DNA from 3 places in the Sphingomonas sp. DMC8 genome. Region 1 is predicted to be linked to each of the others. Evidence: riboswitches for the same ligand, from Rfam matches in the RefSeq annotation. Region 1 holds a riboswitch; each other region holds the start of a gene.

Region 1 (5,587 bases):
TTCGGCGTGGAGCGGATGATGGGTATCGCCCACCCGATATTCGCCGCGATGGCGATGGGTGGTGCGCAGTTGCACGACGATATCGACTTCGTTCAACTCGACCACCGGCGCGCCTGCTGCGGGCACGCCGCTGGGCCAGTTGCGGGCCGGCAGCCGCCAGCGCCGCGGATGGTGTTCGCGCAGATCGCCGAGCAGGCCGGCACGATCCTCCATCCCTTCGCGGAATTCTTGCGGAAACTGCGCCAGATCTTCCGCCGCGATGCCGATATTGACGATGCCGTGGCGGGTAAAAGCAAGGTTGAGAAACGCCCCGCCCGCTTCCATCCCTGCTTCGGCATCGGCTTCGCTGCACACCGGCAGCGTGCCGACGAACCGCCGTGCAGCGACGGGATCGGTGATCCGCATCAAGAGCAATGCGCCATGCTGCACCGGGTGATGGTTGCGGCCATAGTTATGAATGATGCCGCCCTGGACATCGGCGGATTGATAGGTCAGCCGCTGCGGCTTGGGTGCCGTCTGGTCGGGCGCGCCCGGCTGCGCAAGCCATTGCAACTGCTCGGCCACAGCCAGCTTGTGGACCGGCGCAAGCGCATCGACATTCCAACCCTTCAGCAGATGCTGGGCGGCCCAGAGCAGATAGCGGCCGTCGCCCTCCCGATGGTCCGGGGGATAAACATCGGTCAGCCGATAGAGCGCAACCAGCGCCTCTACACCAATCCGGTCGCTTTCCAGCTTGGTAGCCGGGTCTTCGCGCAGACGCTTGGCGGCTAGCTCGGGATCCTCGATGGTAACGGTCGCCGGGTTCACCCCGGCCTGCGCCTCGCGCTCCAGCCGCTCGATATGCAGCGCATATTGCATATCGTCGATGCTGTTGCCGTTTGCGGAGAAGAAGAAATTGCTGTCGACTTGGCTCTGGCGCACCCATGCGAGATAGTCCGGAAAGCCATGCTCGGTGGCCGTGACATAGCCTTCGCAGTTACAAAAGATCAGGTCGAGCAACGGACCCAGCGGATTCCAGATCAGCCGCATATAGGGCTCGAGCGGGCGATCGAAGGTGGCACCCAACAACAACCGTTTCGGCTCTGTATCCAGGATGGCGATACGATAATCGAGCAGGGAGTGGATGCGTGCCGAGGTATCCACAAAGGGTTGCCGGGCGGAATGTTCGCGCGCAGTCGCACGAAGCTTGAACAACCCCTTGAGCACCATGCGCAGTCGCGATTCGAACGTAACGCTTTCGAACGCATCGACAAATCCCTGCCGGATCGGCGCAGTGAGCGTAAGATCGCTTACGGACTCAAGGTGTTTGCTGCTGATCATCTTGTGCATCGTACATCCCCCTCTTTGCGCAACGCGGCCACCACGCGATCCCGGCGAGAAGCTGCATCAAGGGAGTGGAAAATGTCTGTGGGTTTTCGCACGAGCGGTCACGACGCCCCCGTTCACATGTGCGAAAAATCACATTGAGACTGTGGCCTTGGCCACTGTTGCCGCCTTCAAACTGCGGCATGGAAAGCCTTGAGCAGCAGGGAAATTCGTTATGGTTATGCACGCCACACGCGATAATCGAAACGAAACGGTCCTGCCGCGCAAGCGGGTGCCGCGGGTGCGTAGCTGGCGGACGAACGAGACTACCGACCGGCGTATTGCTGCGCACCTTGAGGAAGCCACCATGTCCACGCCACGGCATCTCATCGACGCGCTGGAGTCGCTGTCCAGTGCCGTCATCGAGGCAACGGGAAGCTGGGCATTTCTCGCTTCCGAGCGCATCCAGCTCGTTGACGCCGCCCATAAGGCGGCGTGGTTGCTCGTGCGCGTCAACCGGAACGAAGGGTTGATCGCGCGCCACCCCGATCTCGCCGATGTCATCGCCAGCACCTATGCTGCCACCCACGCGCTGCATGGTGTCCGTCGGCTGGGACAAGGATCGGAAGCGCTGACCGACCTGTTGACGTTGTTGGTCCGGGTGGACGACCTGTTGCCCGTCAGCGCGCAGATCTATCAGTAAAGCCCCCCGGCTACAGCTCGTTCTGCCTCCGGCTTGATCGGCGGCTCCAAACCCCTTAACCCGTCACACGCGACCGGTTCCCCGAGAGGGGATTAAAAGGGAACGGGGTTCAAGACCCCGGCTGCCCCTGCAACTGTGAGCGGCGAGCCGTTCGGCCATATGCCATTGGGCGTTTCGATGCCCGAGAAGGCGGCCGGACTGAGGCATGGACCCGCAAGCCAGGAGACCTGCCGTTCGCGGTCGTTCCTCGGGCGGACAGGGTGCGCCGACCGGGCGGGGATTTCCTCGAGCGACGACAGCAAGGCTCGCGCGGCGTGGCGCGGGGCGCTGGCGCGCGTGATCGTGTTTCAGGCTGCTCCCGTCCAACGCCGCACGTGCATCGTGATGGCTCGGGAGTGGTTTTGATGGTTCGAGTTCGTGTTTTCATGTCGCATGCGGGCGCAGCGTTCAGCTGCGCGAGGGCGTCGCGATGACGATGCTGCGGCCCGTTGCCGATGGCGTCGCCATCGTTGCGTGCAGTACCTGCCGTCATGGCGCGGAACTGCGAGAGGATGCCGAAGGCGTACGCGGTGGCGCACGGCTTGCGGAAGCACTGGAGTCGCTGACGGCGGGAGACGAACGCTATAGCGGCATCGCAGTACATCGCATGCCCTGCCTGTTCGCGTGCGCCGAGCATTGCACGGTGCATCTGCGCGGTCCGGGGAGGATGGGCTATGTGCTCGGACGCTTTGCGCCGCAGAGCGATGATGCCCGCGCGATCCTCGATTTCGCGGCCGAATATGCCGCCAGCGAAGACGGGTGCGTCCCCTATGCGCGATGGCCGCAGGGCGTGCGAGGGCACTTCCTTGTCCGCACCCCGCCCGCCGGAATGCTTCCCGAATGAGCGGCTTTCCCAGCGTTGCAGCCTTTGAAGCCGTGCTGTCAGCGCTCCCCCATGCCGATATGCACGCCGCGGAGAAAGCGCGGGCGCGGCAGGCGCAGCTTACCAAGCCTGCGGGATCGCTCGGGCGGCTCGAGGAGATCGCACTGTTCCTCGCCGGATGGCAGGGTCGGCCCATTCCGCGCATCGAACGCGCGGAGGCGATTGTCTTCGCCGGTAATCACGGCATCGCCGCGCAAGGCGTCAGCGCCTTCCCGGCGGAAGTGACCGCACAAATGGTCGCCAATTTCGAGGCTGGCGGCGCAGCGATCAATGCGCTGGCGGATGCAGCCGATGTGGCGCTGAAGGTCGTCCCGATCGACATCGACCGCCCCACTGCCGATTTCACCATGGCTCCCGCGATGGACGAAGCGGAATGCCTCGCGGCCCTGTCGATCGGCGCACAGGCCGTCGATCCTGCCCTCGACCTGCTGCTTCTGGGTGAAATGGGCATCGCCAATTCGGCAAGTGCGGCCGCACTATGCCAGCGCAGCTTTGGCGGCGAGCCAGCGGACTGGGTTGGGCCGGGCACCGGCGTACACGGCCCCGCGCTCGAGGCGAAGCGGATGGCGGTCGCCCGCGCCATTACCCACCATGCCCGAGCCCCGCACAGCGCATTCGAGACGATGCGGCGCGTTGGCGGTCGCGAAATCGCGGCCATCGCCGGGGCGGTGCTCGCAGCACGGCAATATGGCATTCCCGTGCTGCTGGACGGATATATCTGCTGCGCGGCGCTGGCTCCACTAGCGGCAGCGGCGCCGGACATCACGGCCCACTGCATCGCCAGCCATTGTTCGGCGGAACCCGGACATGGCTTGCTGCTCGAACGGCTTGGGCTGGATCCACTGCTGCGCCTCGACATGCGCCTGGGCGAAGCCAGCGGCGCAGCCGTCGCGGCACTGCTCCTGCGCGCGGCAGTGAAGGTGCACGCCGAGATGGCAACCTTCGCCGAGGCAGGAGTGGCCGGCGCAGCATGAGCAGTGTACTGGTACACCTGTTACGGCATGGAGCAACCGAGGTGGACGGGCGGCTGATCGGCCGAACGGACGCCATGCCATCCCCCGAAGGCGTGCAATCCTGTCTGGCGCGCGCGATGCGGCTCGAGGTCGACAGCGTCCATTGCTCCACCTTGGCGCGGGCGCGCGCCCCCGCTCTCGCGCTTGCCGCCGCCTTCGACCGGCCACTGCACGAAGATGCCCGGTGGTGCGAGCTGGATTTCGGTGTGTGGGACGGCATGGCACTCGATGCCATCGATCCCGACGCGCTGGCGCGCTTTCGTCGCGACCCTTGTGGTACTCCGCCCCCGGGAGGCGAAAGCTGGTCCGCATTGGTTGCCCGCGTCGGTGCGGCGCTAGCAATGCTGCGGGGAACCGCGTTGGTGGTCGCCCACGGCGGGACGATGCGCGCCGCGCTTGCCGCGGCGTGCCGGATCGATTTCCCTTCGCTCTGGGCGTTCCACCTGCCCCATGCCGCGTTGCTGACCATAAGATTATGGCCTGGGCATCCCGGGGGCGGCGAAATTATTGGGCTAGTGGCGTGAAGCGCTTCCTTGTCGCCCTGCAGTTTCTGACGCGCCTGCCGCTGCCGCAAGTCCACGCCGACGCTGCCGATTTCGCAGCGTCGATACGGTGGTTTCCGCTTGTCGGCGGCGTGATCGGCGCTGTGATGACCGCACCAGCGCTGCTGTTTGCACCCGTAGATGGTTGGGTCGCCGCCCTGGCGGCTCTGCTCCTGTGGGTCGGCATCACGGGCGCGCTCCATCTCGACGGGCTTGCCGACATCGCCGATGCTGCCGGCGCCGCGCACAAGGGCCGCGAACGCATCGCCGCAGTGCTCGCCGATCCCCATGTCGGCAGTTTCGGCCTTGTCGCCGTTGTGCTGCAGCTGCTCGCCAAGCTCGTACTGTTGCATGCAGTGCTGACCGGCGGCGGCAGGTGGTACATCGCTCTGATCCCTGCCGCCGCACGGATGGGTCCGCTTGTCTGGGCGCGCTGGCTGCCGCCCTTGCATCAAGGGCTTGGCATGCGCTTCTGCGGCGCGGTCAGGCTGGATACGATCGGCTTCTGGGCCATCCTGTTGCTGCTGACCTTTGCCATATTGCCAGAACTGGCGCTCGCGCCGCTGCTGTTCTTCCTGTGGGGACGTTGGCTCTGCCGGACGATCGGCGGTATCTCCGGCGATGGCCATGGTGCCGGAATCGAGCTGGTTGAGACCGGCCTGCTCGCCGCCACTTTCGCTGGTCAGCTGTTGCGATGAGCGATGCGCTGACGCTACATGGTGGCGATATAGACGCAGCCATTGCCCGGTATGGCGGAGAGCGGGCCGACTGGCTCGATCTTTCGACAGGGATAAATCCCACGCCCTGGCCGGGCGCCGCGGCGGTTCCGATCGACTGGCAGACCCTCCCCACTCCCGCCGCCATCACGGCGCTCGAAGCGGCGGCAGCTGCGCATTTCGGGATCGACGCTGCGTATGTCTGCGCTTTACCCGGCAGCGAACTGGGTATGCGGTTGCTGGGGCGTGTGCTCGGCGGTGCCGCCTTCCATCCGGCCGACGGTTATCGCACCCATAGAGAGATGTTTCCTTCAAGCGCCCCAATCGAAGCGGGTGCGATAACGCGCTTGGGCGCGGCGACGCTCGTGCTCGCCAACCCTGCCAAT
Region 2 (5,587 bases), on a different contig from region 1:
GCGGCAACGGAACGCTGCCGCGGCGCGACGACCTGCAGCACAACTATTACCGCATGCTCGCCGGGCTGCGGGGCGATCTGGGCCATGGCTTCGGCTACGATGTCAGCGTGATGCATTCGGTTGCCTTGTACAACGAACGCTTCCTCAACGACGTCAACGTCACCAAGGCCCAGCGCGCGCTGCTTGCCGTCCCCGATGGAAAGGGCGGCGCCGTTTGCCAGTCGGTGCTCGACGGATCGGACAAGAACTGCCTTCCGATCAACGTTTTCCAGGCGGGAGGTCTGACCGGCACGCAGGCCAGCTATCTATACGCCCCCAGCCGCACCTGGGCGCGCAATACGCTGGATGTCGTGACGGGCACCATTACCGGCGATCTGGGCACCTATGGCATCAAAACGCCGTGGGCGCACGACGGCCTGAGCATCGCGCTGGGCGGCGAGCATCGTCGCGAAACGCTGTTCTTTACCGGTGACGCAATCGCAAAGCAGAACGGCACGCAGGATTCGGACGGCATCATCTCCGTCAACGAAGGATTCGGCGAATTCGAGCTTCCGCTGGTGCAGGATGCGCCCTTCGCCCGCGCGATCTCGCTGAACGGCGGTTTCCGCTACTCGTCCTATACCAACCGGCAGGATTCGACGCACTCTTCGTCGAGCTACAACACCTTCACCTACAAGACAGAATTGAGCTGGCAGGTGATCAATGCCGTGCGCCTGCGCGCGAGCTATAATCGCGCCATCCGCGCACCGAATATCGGCGAACTCTTCTCCAACCTGTCGCTGGGCAACGTCAGCACCCAGGATCCGTGCGCCGGGCCCACCCCCTCCGCCTCGCTGGCGTCCTGCCAGCTCACCGGGGTTACCGCCGCGCAATATAATGCCCATTCGATCATCGAGTGCCCGGCGGACACGTGCACTGCCCAGTTCGGCGGCAACCGCGGCCTGAAGCCGGAAAAGGCGGATACCTATACGGTCGGCATCTTGGTGGCACCGCGCGGCGGACGCAACTTCTCGTTCTCGCTCGATTATTATCACATCAAGGTACTCAACTATATCGGCAGCATCGATCCGAACACCACGATCAACGCCTGCTTCCAGACCAAGAGCCCCTATTATTGCGGCCTGTTCCATCGCGATCCGATCACCGGCGCCATCTTCGGCACCGGCTATGTCGTCGCGACCACACTCAATACCGGGTTCCTCAAGACCTCCGGTCTGGACGTGACGGGCGACCTCACCTTCCATCTCGGCAAGTTTGGCACGCTGAACACCAATCTGGTGGGCAGCTATCTGTTCGATTCGGTCAGCCAGCCGCTGCCCGGCGGCAGCACCTATGATTGCAAGGGGCTGTTCGGCTATTCCTGCGGCCAGCCTTCGCCGGCGTGGCGGCATACCGTGCGCACCACCTGGGCTCCCAGCGACGTGTTCAACCTCTCGCTCGCCTGGCGTTATATCGGCCCGACCTCGCTCAATTCGAGCACGCCGGACCCGATCGACCAGCACCTGGCCGCGTATAACTATTTCGACCTCACCGCCTCTGCAACGATCGGCAAGAACCTGTCGCTGCGGATCGGTGCGAACAACCTGTTCGACAAGAACCCGCCGGCACTCGACTCCGGGGTTCTGGTGTCCTTCGGCAACGGCAACACCTATCCCGGCGTGTACGACACGCTCGGCCGTCGCCTGTTCGCCGGCGCGACGGTGAAGTTCTGACCTCGTATCGTGCCGCCACTCAATCGGGTGGCGGCACCTTTTACCCGCCGAACAGCGCAGCCACCGCCAGCCGCGCCGCAACGAGCAGCGCCGGGCAGCGTGCCACGCTCACCGGTCGATCCCCTCCTGCGCGCGGATGCCGGCGCGGAAGGCGTGCTTGACGTCGCCGATGCTGCTGACGGTATCGGCTGCCTCCACCAGCGCCTCGTGCGCCGCGCGGCCGGTGATGACGACATGCTGCATCGCCGGGCGGGCGAGAATCGGCGGCAGCACCTCGTCCAGTTCCAGATAGCGATAGGTGATCAGGTAAGTCAGCTCGTCGAGCACGACCAGGCTGATCGCCGGATCGGCCAGCGCGGCCTTGGCCTTTTCCCAGCCCGCGCGGGCGGCGGCGATGTCGCGCTGGCGGTCCTGCGTTTCCCAGGTGAAGCCTTCGCCGCAGCGTTCCCATACGACATCGGGATGGCCGGCGAAGAAGGCGCGCTCGCCCACTTCCTCGGTGCCCTTGATGAACTGGAACACCGCCGCCTTGCGGCCATAGCCGAGCGTGCGCGCGACCATGCCGAAGGCGCTGGACGACTTGCCCTTGCCGTTGCCCGTCAGCACCAGCAACAGGCCCTTGTCCTCGATGGCGGCGGCGATCTTCGCATCGACCACCGCCTTGTGCTTCTGCGCGCGTTCACGGTGCTGGCGGTCGCGCGCTTCCTCGGTGAGGTTCATCGTGCGCGCACCCGGCGCAGGTCGGGCCGCAGCGCCAACAGTGCCGCTACTGTTCCGGCGGTCGCGGTTGCCCAGATCAGCGTCGCCAGCAGCGTCGGCGGATAATAGCGGGCAATGCGCGGCAGGAGGCCCGCCAGCGTCGGCGCGTCGAACCGGCCGCTCAGAAAATAGAAGCCGCCGCTCGACAGCAGCTCGGACACGAAGCTTGCGGCAATCAGCACCAGCGCGATGGCGGGCAGCGCCGCCAGCCGCACACCGGCACGATCGCGCATCCAGCGCCCGGCGAACCACATCACGCCGTACGCCGGCACCAGCATCGCATAGGCGGCGGTGAAGCAGAAATCGGACTGGCCGAACACGCGGATTACGACCACGTCGATCGCGAAGGTCAGCGCGAACAGCGCCGCGAACGCCAGGGTGCGCGGCACGAAGAAGCCGAGCACGAAGAAGCTGGCCAGCGCCGTCTCGGGCAGATGCACGAACGGGCTGAGCGAATGGCTGCGGGTGACGAGCGTCACCAGTGCGAGCAGCGCAAAGACGATGCGCTGGAAACGGGGGGTATCGATCATGGCATTCTCCCGGAACAGGGGGTGGAATGGCCGTTGCCGCCGCGCGGGCGGGCAAGGGGAAGCGGCGATGCACGGGCGGCATCGTGGCTGAGAGATCAGGTCAGCGGTGCTTCGACATCGGGCTTCCCTTCGGCAACAGACACGGCTTGTCGTCCGCCAAGGGATAGCCCTCGTCCGCCCGGTACATCCCGCCCGCGCGAAGGAACGACGGTACCGGGCCGGTTTCCTGACTTGCCGGATCGTCGCGCCGTCGCCGCCTTCTCGGGGGCCAGGCCCCCAATGGCATGATGGCGATGCGCTCACCGGCTACAGTTGCGGGAGCAGTGCCGGATTAAGCGGAGAACCGCCGCCCGGACTTCCCGATTAAGCCCTTTCGGGCACCCGTTACGCCGCCCGTGATAGGCGCACCACGCGACGGGCACAAGCCAGCGTGCCGGCTGCTTACTGCGCGCTGCGCCCGCGTACGATCTCTGCTTCGACGGCGACCAGCTGATCGCGAGTGATGTCGGCGATGGTCCGGGCGCCGGTGAGGATCATCGTCACCCGCAAGTCGGCCGCGATCAGCTCCAGCAGATGTTCGACGCCGGCTTGCCCCCGCGCCGCCAGCGCGTAGACATAGCTTCGGCCGAGCAGGACGCCCTGTGCGCCCAGCGCCAGCATCCGCGCCACGTCCAGCCCGGAGCGTATGCCCGAATCGGCAAGCACGGTCATGTCGCCCGCAACCGCGTCCGCCACATAGGGAAGCGCGCGCGCGGTGGGGATCGCACCATCGAGCTGGCGGCCGCCATGGTTGGAAACGATGATGGCATCTGCCCCCAGCCGTGCGGCGTCGCGCGCATCCTCCGGGTCCAATATGCCCTTCAGGACCAGCTTGCCCTTCCAGCTCTCGCGAATCCATTCGAGGTCGGACCAGCGGATCGAGGGATCGAAATTCCGCGACAGGAAACCGGTATAATCCTTCATCCGCATCCGGCGGCCGGTATAGCGCTCGATATTGCCGAAGGAGAGCGGCCGGCCCAGCACGCCCACGTCGAGCGCCCAGCGCGGATGCATCACCGCTTGCATGTACTGACGCAGCGTGGCGCCGCTGCCCGCCATGCCCGAATGACGATCGCGATAACGCGAACCCGGCGCCGGCATGTCGACCGTGAAGACCAGCGTCTTCATGCCCGCAGCCCAGGCCCGCTCGAGCGAGCCCTGCATATAGCCGCGGTCCTTGAGCACATAGAGCTGCGACCAAAGATCGCCCTCGGCATGTTCGGCGACTTCCTCGATCGAGCAGACCGATACTGTGGACAGGATATAGGGAATGCCCTTCGCCGCCGCCGCCCGCGCCGCCTGCACTTCGCCGCGCCGCGCATACATGCCGGTGGCGCCGACCGGGGCCAGCGCGAACGGCAGCGCCCAGTGGCTGCCCAGAATTTCCGTACCCAGGTCAGGCTCGCCCACGCCGTGCAGCACGCGCTGGCGAAGCGCGACGCCCTGCAATTCGGTCACGTTGCTGTGCATCGTGCTTTCGGTAACGGCACCGCCATCGATATAGTCGAACAGAAAGCGAGGCAGCCGGCGCCGGGCGGCTTCCCGATAATCGGTGGGTGCGGAAATGATCATGGCGCCGCCCCGTTAGCAACAACCGGAACGCCGCAAAAACGAAATATGGGAGGCCTTCGATTCCGCATCGTCGGCGCGCCGCCGCGCCGTGCCAATGGCACAGTCGGACTTTTCCGACTTAACCCATTGATCTTATTGAAATTGAATGGCGGAGACGGAGGGATTCGAACCCTCGGTACGAGTAATCCCCGTACGGCGGTTTAGCAAACCGCTGGTTTCAGCCACTCACCCACGTCTCCGGAAAGGGCCTGAGGGCGAGCCCTATAACGAAGCGATGCGGGGGGATCAACCGGTAGAACCACCCGAACGTGAAATCGACTCGGGTTATCGCCCGTTCATTGCAGCGACAGCCGCTTGGCTTTAGCGTCTCCGCACATTTTGGGGGTGGAATTGACGATGCGATTGCGTTCTCTGGCGTTTTGGTCGGCAGCTGCGCTGATGGGCCTGGCGACCGTGCCGGCTGCGGCGCAGGTCACGACCGTGGACCCCAACGCGGCGATCGATTCGGACCTGCGCAGCCCGCCGCCGCAGGCGACGACGGCGCCGGCGGATGCGCCCACCTATCCCCCGGCCGACAATCCCCCGCCTCCGCAGCAGCAACCGCAGCAGGACATGCAGGCCGCGCCGCCCGCCGCCGCTACCACGGCGCCCCAGCCTGGCGACAATGTCCGGCAGCAGGCGACCGATACCTTCGCGCAGGACGACGTGCTTTCCGCCGCAGAGGGCGTGTTCGGCAAGGGCGCCTCGGGCCTCGCCGGCCTCATCGAGAAGATCCTGAAGGATCAGGGCCAGCCCAATGCCTATATCGCCGGCAGCGAGGCGGCGGGCGCGATCGGTGTCGGCCTGCGCTATGGCAAGGGCCAGATGTTCCACAAGATCGAGGGTCAGCGCCCGATCTACTGGACCGGCCCGTCGATCGGCTTCGACGTCGGCGGCGATGCCAACAAGGTGTTCGTGCTGGTCTATAACCTCTAC
Region 3 (5,587 bases), on a different contig from region 1:
CGACCAGGTCGACCAGGCCCTTGAAGCCGCCCTCGATGCCGATCGGCAGGTACAGAACGGCCGGGCGGGCGCCCAGGCGGTCCTTGATCATGTCGACGCAGCGCTCGAAGCTCGCGCCGGTACGGTCGAGCTTGTTGACGAAGCACATGCGCGGCACGCGATATTTTTCAGCCTGGCGCCACACGGTTTCCGACTGCGGCTCCACGCCGGCAACGCCGTCGAAGCACGCAACCGCACCGTCGAGCACGCGCAGCGAACGCTCGACTTCGATGGTGAAGTCGACGTGGCCGGGGGTGTCGATGATGTTGATCCGGTGCTCTTCGCCCTTGCCTTCTTCGGCGCGCCAGAAGCAGGTGGTGGCAGCAGACGTGATCGTGATCCCGCGCTCCTGCTCCTGCTCCATCCAGTCCATCGTCGCGGTGCCTTCATGCACTTCGCCGATCTTGTAGGACTTGCCGGTGTAATAGAGGATGCGCTCGGTCGTGGTCGTCTTGCCGGCGTCGATATGCGCCATGATGCCGATATTGCGGTAACGCTCGAGCGGATGGCTGCGGGCCATGATCGTGGTTTCCTTGAAGTTTTGGGGAGCCGGACCGTCCAGCTCCCCAATATGTAGGTAAGAAAATTACCAGCGGTAGTGGCTGAAGGCGCGGTTCGCTTCCGCCATGCGGTGCGTGTCTTCGCGCTTCTTCACCGCGTTGCCGCGGTTGTTCGCCGCATCCATCAGCTCACCCGAAAGACGGGCAGCCATGGTGTGCTCGCTGCGGTTGCGGGCCGAGGCGATCAGCCAGCGGATCGCCAGCGCCTGGGCACGCTCCGGACGGACTTCGACCGGAACCTGGTAGGTCGCACCACCGACGCGGCGGCTGCGGACCTCGATGCCCGGCTTCACATTGTTCAGGGCGTCGTGGAACACGCCGATCGGCTCGCGCTTGGCGCGCTGCTCGATGGTTTCCAGGGCACCATAGACGATCGCTTCTGCAACGGCCTTCTTGCCGTCCAGCATGACCGAATTCATGAACTTCGACAGAACCTGATCCCCATAAACGGGATCGGGCAGGATTTCCCGCTTCTCGGGACGACGACGACGTGCCATCTCACTTAATTCCTTCTGAACTTCAGCCGATCCGGAACCCGTCCGGGGCTTACTATGGCCTGATTACTTCGGACGCTTCGCGCCGTACTTCGAACGGCTCTGCTTGCGGTCCTTGACACCCTGGGTATCGAGCACGCCGCGCAGGACGTGGTAGCGCACGCCGGGAAGGTCGCGCACACGGCCGCCGCGGATGAGCACAACCGAGTGCTCCTGCAGGTTGTGGCCTTCACCCGGAATGTAGCTGATGACTTCGCGCTGGTTGGTCAGGCGAACCTTGGCAACCTTGCGGAGCGCCGAGTTCGGCTTCTTCGGGGTGGTGGTGTAGACACGGGTGCAGACGCCGCGCTTCTGCGGGTTCTGTTCCATCGCAGGGACCTTCGACTTGGCCTTCTGCGGTTCGCGGCCCTTGCGGACCAGCTGGTTAATCGTCGGCATGAAGCCCTTCACCTTTCAAGTGGTTACTTTGCTGGAGCCCTGTTGGACAGAATACGAAAAAGCCCCGGCGGCATTCTTGCCCCCCGGGCGATTGCGTCTCCAGCAACGTTCAGCTCTTATTCCAAAGCGGGATGGCACCTTTGAAGACCAGCCCACGTGGAACGGCGCGCCTATACCGATGTGCCCGGTTGCGGTCAACCACTTCCACCCCGCCCCATCTCGGGGATTCACGGAGGCTGTAGCGGGCCTTGCGCTGTGCTAACGCCCCTGCGGGATTCGGATCAAGGGTTGGGGATCAGGCATGTTCAACGGCAATCGCGGTCGCGAGGAACGTCAGGCGGCACCGGCCGCACCGGCCAATGGCAAGCGCGGCATGTTTTCGGTGATCGGCGCCGATATCGTCATCACCGGCAACCTCACCGCCACGGCCGATCTGCATGTCGACGGGCGCATTGAGGGCGATGTCGATTGCGGCACGCTGGCGCAGGGCGCCGAAAGCCAGATTTTCGGCAGCGTGCGCGCAGACACGGCCCGCATCGCCGGCAGCATCGAAGGATCGGTGCATGTCCGCCAGCTTACGGTCGAACGCTCCGCGCGAATCGTCGGCGATGTCGAATATGAGACGATCACCATCGAACAGGGTGGCCATGTCGATGGCCGGCTGAAGCATCTCCAGCCCGGCGCCCCGGCCGCCGCGCCGGTGCCGCTACAGATTGCGAGCGAAGCGGCGGCCTGACGCCGCCGCTTCGCCCTGCGGGGCCTTACTGGCCGCGAATTTTGTCGAGATGATCGGCCACCACCTTGGCGGTCGAATCGGCGAAGTCGCGCAGCGCCGGCACGTCGCCGCCCTGAGCATAGCTGCGCAACACCGCCAGCGCCTGCTCGTGCGCCTTCACCTGCTGCGAGCGATAGGCCGAGTCGAAATCGGCACCCGTCGCCGAGCGCAGCGTTGCCAGATTGGCCTTTTGCTCGGCAGTCATCGTCGGGTCGGGTGTGAGCGGCGGGGTCGCCTTGCCCGATGCCTTCCGCAGCTTTTCGGTCGAGTCGTTATGGTCCTTCACCATCTCCTTGCCGAAATCCTTCAGCTTGCTGTCCGTCGCATTCTGTTCGGCAAGCTGCCCGGCTGCGATTTCATAGGCGTCGCTGGCGGCCATGGTGTTGACGAATTTCTGGCCCGACATCGGCGCGGCGGCGGTTTCGTTGCCGGCCATGCCGTTCATCGCATTCGCATCCATGCCGCTGACATTTTCGTCGGCGGGCATGCTGGTGACCATATTGTCGGTGTTGCCCGCTGCCATGCCGTTGTCGGCACGTTCGCCGCCATTGTGGCAGGCGGCAAGGGCGGCGACCGGCAAGACGCCAAGGATCAACAACGATTTCTTCATGAGCGCATCCTCCTGTTTCCTTGGCGCGATTGAACGCGCGGGCGGTATCGCCGTTCCGCAACGCCCTCAGATCGCCCCGAAACTTTGCCGCTCCGGCGAAACGACTTGGAGAAAAGGGAGGGAATACTGATGCAGGTTAGTCTTTCGGGCGGGACTTGCCCCGCCCCGCCGCTTGCCGCTACACGCCGGCGCGTGACGGGTGTCCCCCTTGGCCGGGGGATGAAAAGGGAATTCGGTCCGCAAGTCCGAAGCTGCCCCCGCAACTGTAGCCGGCGAGCCTGCACGCCACACAGCCACTGGACCTGTTCCGGGAAGGCGGCGTGCTCAGGCGATGACCCGGAAGCCAGGAGACCTGCCCGCCACAGTCGATTCCTTTGCGCGGGCGGGGTGTACCGGGCGAACGGGGCTGAAATCCCCGCGTGAGCGACACCAAACTAGCGGCGTGTCCCGGTCCCCGGGGCGGGCCCGTTTCGAGGTGTCTTGAAGCAATGCGTTACCTGAACTTCCTTTGCGCGACCGGTGCCCTGCTGGCGCCGTTCGCGGCCCATGCCCAGCAGGACGATTCCACCAAGCCGGACAACGAAGTCGTCGTCGTCGCCAGTGGCGTTACCCAGCCGATCGACCAGGTCGGCCGTTCGGTCACCATCATTGACCGCGCCGAAATCGAGCAGCGCCAGACGCTGGTGCTGTCGGACCTGCTGGCCACCACGCCCGGCGTCACCGTCAACCGCAATGGCGGCATGGGCACGCAGACGAATGTGAACATCCGCGGCGCGCAGAGCGAACAGACGCTGGTGCTGATCGACGGCATTCGCGTGAACGACCCTTCCTCGACCGGCGGCGCCTATAATTTCGGCAGCCTGCTCGCCGGCTCGATCGAGCGGGTGGAGGTGCTGCGCGGCCCCAATTCGGTGATCTGGGGCAGCCAGGCGATCGGCGGCGTCGTCAACGTCACCACGCTGCAGGGCAGCGAAGGCCTGAAAGCCCGCGCCAATGCCGAAGGCGGCAGCTATGGCACGTTCAGCGGCAATGCCGCACTCGCCGGCGGCAATGACCGCATCACCGCCGGGCTGACCGCCGGCTATACTACCACCGACGGTATTTCCGCCGCCGCCAATGGCAAGGAGGCCGATGGCTATCGCCAGTTCGGCGCGACCGGCAATGTTCAGGTCAAGCTGGTCGAGGGCCTGTCGCTCGACCTTCGCGGCTATTATGCCGACAGCAAGGTGGATCTCGACGGCTATGCCCCGCCCACCTATGCGTTCGGTGACACCGGCGAATATGCCAAGACGCGCGAGTTCTACGGCTATGCGGGGCTGAAGGGCGACCTGTTCGGCGGCAAGCTCCACAACCGGCTGGGTTTCACCTATTCGAACATTACCCGCGACAGCTATGATCCCGCCGCGACGCCGACGCTGGAATATGCCTATCGCGGCCGCGCCGAGCGCTACCTCTATCAGGGCGACGCACAGTTGCTCGATCAATTGCGCCTCGTGTTCGGTGCCGAACATGAAGACAGCCGCATCCGCTTCAGCGATGGCGGCCCGGGCACCACGGCCAGGTCGGTCGGCATCACCAGCGTCTATGGCCAGGCGATCGTGACGCCGGTGGCGCCGGTGACGGTGACGGCGGGCGTGCGCAACGACGACCACGACACGTTCGGCAATCACTGGACCTGGAACACCGATCTGGCGGTGCGCGCCACCCCCGACACGCTGCTCCATGTCAGCTATGGCGAAGGCTTCAAGGCTCCGACACTCTATCAGCTTTACAGCGCCTATGGGAATGCGGCCCTGAAGCCGGAAACCGCCAAAAGCTATGAAGCGGGCATCCGCCAGTCGATCGCCGGCAATCAGGTCGCGATCGGCTTCACCTGGTTCCACCGCGATGCCGACAACCAGATCGACTATAACTTCGTCACCTCGAGCTATTACAACATCGGCAACACCCGCGCCGAGGGCGTGGAGCTGGAAGCGGTGCTGCACCCGGTCGCGGCCTTCACGGTGCGCGGCAGCTTCACCCATGTCTATGCGCAGAGCCTGAGCGGCAGCACGCTGGGCAAGGATCTGCCGCGCCGCCCGCGTGACACCGGCAGCGTTTCGGCCGATTACCGCTTCCCGTTCGGGCTTTCGATCGGTGGCACGGTGACGATGGTGGGTGACAGCTTCAACGATGCGGGCAACAAGACGCGGATCGACGGCTATGCGCTGGCCAGCATCCGCGCCGAAATGCCGGTCAATCGCCTGCTGTCGGTCTATGGCCGGGTCGAGAACCTGACCGACGAACGCTATCAGACGATCACCGGCTATGGCACGCTGGGCCGCGCTGCGTATGGCGGCATCCGGTTGCGGTTCAACTGATGCGAAGCGCCGCGCTGCTCGTCTGCCTGATGGCCGCGAGTTGCGCGGCGCCCCCGCCCGGTCCGCAGGGCGGCGGGGGCATCGTGTCGATGAACCCGTGCGCCGATGCGATGCTGGTGGAACTGGTGCCGCCCGCCCGCATCGCCGCGCTCAGCCATTATTCGATGCGCGCCGATTCGACGTCGATGCCGCTGGAGGTCGCACGGAAGTTCCGCGCCAATAACGGCACGGCGGAAGAAGTGATCGCGCTGCGGCCCGATCTGGTGATCGCCAGCAGCTTCACCCCGCCTTCAACGCGCGAGGCCTTTGCC

What was found. Region 1 has a riboswitch for cobalamin ahead of ACT53K_RS06685 (DUF1636 domain-containing protein). Riboswitches for the same ligand answer to the same signal wherever they lie in the genome.
Region 2: another riboswitch for cobalamin. It lies ahead of ACT53K_RS00185 (hypothetical protein); the one in region 1 lies ahead of ACT53K_RS06685 (DUF1636 domain-containing protein).
Region 3: another riboswitch for cobalamin. It lies ahead of ACT53K_RS02775 (TonB-dependent receptor plug domain-containing protein); the one in region 1 lies ahead of ACT53K_RS06685 (DUF1636 domain-containing protein).

The regions. Positions count from the first base shown of each region.
Region 1 is NZ_JBQUYV010000002.1:567,139-572,725, reverse strand. It holds gene ACT53K_RS06695 (hypothetical protein) at 1-1,329, opposite strand, end outside; gene ACT53K_RS06690 (hypothetical protein) at 1,673-2,008, shown strand; cobalamin riboswitch at 2,066-2,257, shown strand; gene ACT53K_RS06685 (DUF1636 domain-containing protein) at 2,484-2,891, shown strand; gene cobT (nicotinate-nucleotide--dimethylbenzimidazole phosphoribosyltransferase) at 2,888-3,904, shown strand; gene ACT53K_RS06675 (histidine phosphatase family protein) at 3,901-4,467, shown strand; gene cobS (adenosylcobinamide-GDP ribazoletransferase) at 4,464-5,183, shown strand; gene ACT53K_RS06665 (aminotransferase class I/II-fold pyridoxal phosphate-dependent enzyme) at 5,180-5,587, shown strand, end outside.
Region 2 is NZ_JBQUYV010000001.1:31,009-36,595, reverse strand. It holds gene ACT53K_RS00195 (TonB-dependent receptor domain-containing protein) at 1-1,712, shown strand, start outside; gene cobO (cob(I)yrinic acid a,c-diamide adenosyltransferase) at 1,821-2,432, opposite strand; gene ACT53K_RS00185 (hypothetical protein) at 2,429-3,001, opposite strand; cobalamin riboswitch at 3,201-3,401, opposite strand; gene lldD (FMN-dependent L-lactate dehydrogenase LldD) at 3,443-4,612, opposite strand; tRNA gene ACT53K_RS00175 (tRNA-Ser) at 4,759-4,851, opposite strand; gene ACT53K_RS00170 (DUF1134 domain-containing protein) at 5,009-5,587, shown strand, end outside.
Region 3 is NZ_JBQUYV010000001.1:573,914-579,500, reverse strand. It holds gene fusA (elongation factor G) at 1-559, opposite strand, end outside; gene rpsG (30S ribosomal protein S7) at 626-1,096, opposite strand; gene rpsL (30S ribosomal protein S12) at 1,160-1,531, opposite strand; gene ACT53K_RS02785 (bactofilin family protein) at 1,833-2,267, shown strand; gene ACT53K_RS02780 (DUF4142 domain-containing protein) at 2,293-2,916, opposite strand; cobalamin riboswitch at 3,097-3,290, shown strand; gene ACT53K_RS02775 (TonB-dependent receptor plug domain-containing protein) at 3,405-5,276, shown strand; gene ACT53K_RS02770 (ABC transporter substrate-binding protein) at 5,276-5,587, shown strand, end outside.